One region of the Exiguobacterium sp. s191 genome, then DNA from elsewhere that is predicted to be linked to it. Evidence: predicted binding sites of a transcription regulator. Region 1 holds the regulator's gene; the other holds the start of a gene.
The links. Region 1 encodes Rex, which represses fermentation and respiration genes when NADH is low (regulators of the CRP and FNR family bind a similar motif). Its sites were predicted from a motif close to TTGTGAAATATTTCACAA; they were not measured.

Region 1 (3,412 bases):
GAGCGTATCGATATCGAGGTGGTTGGTCGGCTCATCGAGAATGAGGAGCTCTGGTGCTTGCAGGAGCATCTTTGCTAAGGCAAGCCGTGTCCGTTGACCACCGGATAATGTCTGAATCCGGCGCGAGTAATCATCCGGATAAAAGCGCATGCCGTGCAAAACGGAGCGGATATTTGCTTCGAACTGATAACCACCCGCTTCTGAGAAGTCGTGTTGCGCTTGATCGTATGTCTTCAAGAGACGATCGTAAGCGACCGGGTCGTTCAAGATATGCTCCATGCCCATTTCGATTTCCATCCGGCGCAATGTCCGTTCTTGTTCTTGGAGATGTTCAAAGACGGTCAGCATCTCGTTCCAGATCGTCTCGTTCGATTCGAGACCACTGTCTTGCGCGAGATAACCGATTTTGACATCCTTGCCTTTCATGATGTCGCCCGAGTCATGACTGAGTTCGCCAGCAATGATTTTGAGCAAGGTCGATTTACCGGCACCGTTTCGTCCGACGAGCGCAATCCGATCGCGCTCTTGTACTTCCAATTTGATATTTTCTAAAATCGGCTCGACGCCGAATGATTTCGAGAGTTGGTTGACTTGTAAGAGTATCATTTCCATCCATCCTTCCACCTTTTAGTCTATCACGAACAAAAGCGCGAGGTCCTGCGGAATATATTATTTGTGACTCTATGTGAAGTGGTTTACAATCAAGGAGAGTAGAAAGCTTTTTGCAAAGATTTGGGTGCCACGATGGATGTGGCCGAAGGGGGAACTGCAGGATGAATGGACCAGACACAAAAATTCCACAAGCGACAGCAAAACGGTTGCCGCTATATTATCGCTTCATCCAAAGTTTATACAATTCAGGCAAGCTCCGCGTCTCTTCTGCTGAGTTAAGCGAGGCGGTGAAGGTTGATTCAGCAACGATTCGTCGCGATTTTTCCTACTTTGGGGCATTAGGGAAGAAGGGGTATGGATATAACGTTCAACATCTCTTAACGTTTTTCCGCAAAACCTTGAATCAAGATGAGGTGACGAATGTTGCCTTAATCGGGGTCGGTCATCTCGGAACAGCGTTTGCAAATTATAACTTTTTAAAGAATAATAGTACTCGGATAGTCGTTGCGTTTGATGCGGACGAAGAGAAGGTCGGAACAACGACGCATGACGTTCCAATCTATCATGTTTCGGACATGAAAGAACAAATCGAAGCGAATCAGGTCGATGTTGCCATCTTGACGGTTCCATCCCAGTTCGCGCAGTCAGTAGCGGATGAGTTAGTCGAGTATGGTGTGACAGGCATCCTGAACTTTACGCCAGCGCGGTTGAACGTGCCAGCGAGCGTCCGGGTCCATCACATTGATTTATCGATCGAGTTGCAGTCGTTAGTTTATTTCATGAAGCATTATTCGCAATCAGCTGAAGGAGTGAAATCATAATGGAAAACCTTATTCCGCTCACACTAGGTATCGGACCTGCGAGCATCGGATTAATCGCGGTCGTCGCGTTGATCATCTTTGGACCGAAGAAGTTACCAGAATTCGGACGTGCTGCTGGTCAGACATTGAAAGAGTTCAAGAATGCCACGAACGGCATCATGGACGACGATAAAAAGGACGAACCGAAAGAGAAGTGATTGAATCATGACGGTTGATCAAGAGCAAAGCATGACGTCGCACCTTGACGAACTCCGAAAGCGGATCGTCTGGTCGCTTATCATCGTCGTCGTCCTGTTCGCTGTCGCATTTCCGCTCGTCCGACCGCTCGTCCGCTTCTTGCAAGCAGACTTAAAAGAGCTCGGTATCGGTTTGAATGCCTTCAACGTCGCCGATCCTTTAATGTTGTATTTGAATCTTGCGTTCATTATTGCGCTGATTTTAGCGTCACCGTTCTGGATGTATCAACTCTGGGCATTCGTCCGACCAGGACTTTATGACAAGGAGCAAAAAGCGACATTGACGTATATTCCGGTCATCTTCTTTCTGTTTTTGGCTGGCGTAGCCTTCTCGTATTTCTGGTTGCTTCCCTTCTTGCTTGAAGTCTCAACGGATCTCGGGAAAGAGCTCGGAATCGAACAAGTCATCGGAGTGGAGAACTACTTCAGTTTCTTAATCCGGTTGACGATGCCGTTCGGTCTTCTTTTCCAATTGCCGGTCGTGACGATGTTCCTGACACGTCTGGGTCTCGTGACGCCATATTTCATGCGAAAGAATCGGAAATATGCGTACTTTGCGCTGTTCGTCGTTGCGGCATTGATCGCACCGCCGGACGTGACGTCACACTTGATGATCTCGGTGCCATTGTTCGTTCTCTATGAGATCAGCATCTTGATTTCTGCGCGAACGTACAAAAAAGTCTTGATCCTCGAGCAACAGGCAGAGCTTGAACGACAGGCGGATTTGATGCGTGAATTGAATAAATGAATCGTGAATTCCTTCCGACGATTTTTGGAAGGAATTCTTTTTTATGAAAGCGTTATTTTTATATTGATAAAGCAGTTAGTGATACGTATACTAAAGATAATTCATGGGGGCTTAGCTCAGCTGGGAGAGCGTTTGGCTGGCAGCCAAAAGGTCGTCGGTTCGATCCCGATAGTCTCCACCAATACCAAACATCTAACTCCTCGAGGCTTCGAGGAGTTTTTATTTTACTCCCAGTTTAATTCCTTAAAAATATAAAATGTCATGTAAAACAAATAAATTAAAAAAATAGGCAAATATAAATTGTTTATTTCCATTAAATTCATTAAACTAAATATACAGAATTTTCGTTTAACTGTTTTATCAGTAGTACTACTATGGTTTTACAGAAAAGGGGAAAACGAACGCATGAAGAAGAAGATTGCACTTATGGCAGCCGTCTTAATGACGTCTTCCAATCTAGTCAGTGCGCAAGGTGCACTGTCGTCGCAAGACAAAGCAACGGGTCAAAAACCGCAAGCGCTCTCTTTGAAGAAATCGGGGCAAGAGAAGAACTACAAACAATCGGATAAAGTCCGTGTCGTCATCGAGATGGAGGAGAAACCGGCGATTCAAATCGCCCAGGCTCAAAACAAACGGTATAGCACATTGAGCAATGCCGAAAAAGAGTCGATCAAAGATCGTCTCGTCAACGTCCAAAAATCAGTCAAGTCAGCCATCGCTAAAAAGGCGATTCCCGTTACATATAAGGAAAGCTTCACAACCGTCATCAACGGATTCAGTGGTGAAGTCAAGTTCGGCGACATCGAAGACATTAAACAACTGAGCGGAGTCAAGAGCGTACATATCGCCCATGAATACGCGCGTCCAGAAGTTGCTAAAGGTGCCAAGCCAGACATGCTGTACAGCAAGGACATGGTCAATGCGAAGGAAACATGGCAGGACTATGGTTTTAAAGGGGAAGGAACAATCGTTGCCGTCATCGATACGGGAATCGA
Region 2 (3,412 bases), 2.0 Mb from region 1:
AACCTCATCGGAGTCGGGTTCTCCCTCAAGTCCTTCTTGTACTTCGCGGAGCGGGGTTTGCTGTTCATCGTCAAACGAATGACCGAATGCATCTGGATGATTTTTTAATCCCTCAAGGCGTAGATTCCAGTATTGTTCTGCATCCTCTTTAGTTAGTTTTCGAAAAGTATACATGACTGTCGGTTCTCTCCTTTTTGGGTATCATGACGTACAAAAAAATGACGTAAAAATGCTTCTATCTCTTACTTAACCCTTTTCTAGTAAAATAAAACCTAGATTTTTTTCTTTTTACTACCGGATGAATAGATATAATTTTTAACGTATTCGTTCTCTACATCAAAAAAACTCAAGTGTGGACAAGATGAAGCAAGTCCGACACTTGAGTTTTTTGCTACTCTAATTCGTAACACCTTCATCATGATTCGTACGATTATCCTTGCAAGACGGGTTCAAGCGTCTGACGCAATACATCAGCAGAATGATGGAATTTCTTCAACTCTTCTTCCGTCAATGAGACTTCAATGATTTCACGCACACCTTGACGATTGATGATGGCGGGAACTCCGATATGGATACCAGAAATGCCGTACTGCCCATCGACATGGGCGCCGACCGTCAATAGACAGTTCTCATTTCCGAGGATGGCACGGACGATCCGAACAAGCCCAAGCCCAATCGCATAGTAGGTTGCCCCTTTGCGCTCGATGATATGATAAGCAGCATCTCGGACGTTGATGTAAATTTGATCAAGATCTGCTTGAGAATAACGATCGTCTTCAGCAAGTAGTTCATCAATCGTTTTTCCATAAATACGGCTGTTACTCCAGGCAGCGAATTCCGTATCACCATGTTCTCCAAGAATATAGGCATGGGCATTTCGGGAATCAATGTGAAAGTATTCTCCAAGCATTTGACGCAGACGTGCTGTATCCAGCACCGTTCCTGATCCAAATACGCGGGATTTCGGAAGACCGGAATATTTCCAGGCAAGATGTGCCATGATATCAACCGGATTGGAAGCCACGACGATGATTCCATCAAAACCAGAATCCATGATTTGACGAATCATTTCTTTCATGATCAACGCATTCTTTGCAACGAGATCGAGTCTTGTCTCACCTGGTTTTTGTGGAGCGCCTGCCGTGATGACGACGACTTCCGCTTCGCGGCAGTCTGCGTAGTCGCCAGCCCATATTCGCATCGGTGAAGAGCTAAATGGTGTTCCATGGTTTAAGTCCATTGCCTCGCCCTCTGCTTTGGCTTTGTTGACATCAATGATGACAAGTTCTTCACAAAGTCCAGCTGTTGACATCTGATAGGCAAAGCTTGAACCGACTGCACCAGCTCCAATGAGAGCTACCCGTGTCACTTTCGCATGTAATTCCATATCGTTATGTCCACCCTTTCATTCGTCCTAAGAGTTTGTTAACTATCTCACAATTAAATTGTAACATCTTTCACATTTTTTTGTATCATGTGAAATTAATCACATTTGTCCATTTTGTGTCATTGATATCCTAACATAAGGAATTACATACTCATATACTTTCCAGTTACCAGAATCGAACGATGATAAACCCGATTCCACTTGCCAAACCACTTGTCAAGACATTGACAGCATCGTTCCCTAAAAATCGAATACCTGAAACGTAAGCGGTCGGTTGACCATGGTGCTCTCGCTTTTCTGTGTATTCCCCACAAACCGTACATCGGTAAACGCGTTGCCCTACTGCTCCAAATAGTGTATCCAGTAGGCTCCCGAGTACACCGATGCTTGTTACGAGTAAGACGTCCCTTAAAGAAAGAGAAAATATCCAATGCGCTGCTATCGCGATGAACGCAGCTCCTGCGATCGTACCGACCGTTCCAATCAGCGACATCGCTCCACTTGTTCCTGCTGGTACCCGACGTAACGTTTTGAGCGACCATGGATCACGTTTTGAGAGTGGTCCGATTTCGGATGCCCACGTATCAGCATTCGATGCTGCGATGACGAATAGAAATAACAAGAGATACGCAAAATCCATCGTCATGGCATACGCTAAGGCAGCAACGAACGCTACCCCTCCATTCGCAAGGACCTGCCATCCGTCACGCGCGCCGTCTTTCTCAACGATGGAGTCGACCGATTGTTTTCTTGACCGTCCGACCTTCGATAACAAGCTCGAGCTACCAAAGAAAAGCAAGAGTACTACTAATCCTTGCCAACCGAATCCGAATGAGACACCACTACCGACGAGCAAGGTCATGATCGCACCACTTGTCGTCAATAAACGAAAAGATCGTCCGGTCCAAGCCAGCAATAGACAAAACAAAATGGTCGCGCTTAGCATCGGATGACCTCTAAGTCAGTGACGATCAGGTCAACTGGAATATCAAAGGCTTCCACTTCGAAATCTGAAAGAAGTTGTTCAGAAAAGGCAATCGATACTTTGCAACCTGTATATGTCACGAGTGCACGATCGTAATAGCCTCCTCCCCATCCTAAACGATAGCCGTCCCGACGATAGGCGCGACCTGGAACGAGGCAAAGCTCTGCTTGATCAAGTGAGGCGCGACGTGCTGAAGCGATCGGTTCAGCAATCCCCATCTGATTTGCTTGCAGTTGATCTTTTGGTCCGTGTTCATAAAAGACCATCTCGTCTCCGACTACTTTTGGTATCAAGACCGTCTTGCCCTCTTGCCACGCTTGTACAATTAGCATTCTTGTATCACATTCATTTCGAAAAGCTAACGTGATCGCGACACAGGTCGCTTGTTGCCATTCAGGTAGTAACAAGACATGTTCGTGAATCAATCGTTCCTTTTCCGCACGGTTCTCCATCACATCTAGTCGTTCTTTGATCAGACGGCGTACTTCTTGTTTGTTCATAGTTGTCTTCCTTTCCACAAAAAAAGCCATCACACGAAGTGACGGCTTCCATCTCAATTATTTCACTTCACGGTGAAGTGTGTGCTTACGGAGACGTGGGTTGTATTTCTTCAACTCAAGACGCTCTGGGTTGTTACGCTTGTTCTTTTTAGTGATATAAGTACGGTCACCAGTTTCAGTGCAAGCTAATGTGATTTTAACGCGCATGGGATTCCCTCCTATCTAGCTCTCGATGTATCAAGTGATTTTGCTTTACATAAGGTTAAGCATACTCAAGTATCGTACCAAGAAAGGAAAGGAATTGCAACTGTTCATCCGTTCTTTTTCGGATTCGTCACGTGTTGATATGGTTTTTCAAGGTTCTCTTCAAAACGCAGCGGCTTCTTTTCGACGTGATACTCTTGTTCCACCCCATGACGTGACTCTTCTCGTTCTAGATAAACGACCGCTGATTGGCGCAACGCATCTCCTTCAAGTCGTTTTAAGGCAACGACCAGACCGCCTGAACGATCAGGTGAACGTTCACTTTCGACATCGTAG

Region 2: the regulator Rex is predicted to act here: its motif matches at 1,475-1,492, upstream of KNQ09_RS01105 (L-lactate dehydrogenase).

The regions. Positions count from the first base shown of each region.
Region 1 is NZ_JACSNC010000001.1:2,206,529-2,209,940, reverse strand. Features, by position in the region: gene KNQ09_RS11545 (ATP-binding cassette domain-containing protein) at 1-606, opposite strand, end outside; gene KNQ09_RS11540 (redox-sensing transcriptional repressor Rex) at 774-1,433, shown strand; gene KNQ09_RS11535 (twin-arginine translocase TatA/TatE family subunit) at 1,433-1,630, shown strand; gene tatC (twin-arginine translocase subunit TatC) at 1,638-2,417, shown strand; tRNA gene KNQ09_RS11525 (tRNA-Ala) at 2,523-2,598, shown strand; gene KNQ09_RS11520 (S8 family serine peptidase) at 2,823-3,412, shown strand, end outside.
Region 2 is NZ_JACSNC010000001.1:215,702-219,113, reverse strand. Features, by position in the region: gene KNQ09_RS01110 (GNAT family N-acetyltransferase) at 1-174, opposite strand, end outside; gene KNQ09_RS01105 (L-lactate dehydrogenase) at 431-1,387, opposite strand; gene KNQ09_RS01100 (DUF92 domain-containing protein) at 1,554-2,333, opposite strand; gene KNQ09_RS01095 (5-formyltetrahydrofolate cyclo-ligase) at 2,327-2,872, opposite strand; gene rpmG (50S ribosomal protein L33) at 2,930-3,079, opposite strand; gene KNQ09_RS01085 (1,4-alpha-glucan branching protein domain-containing protein) at 3,184-3,412, opposite strand, start outside.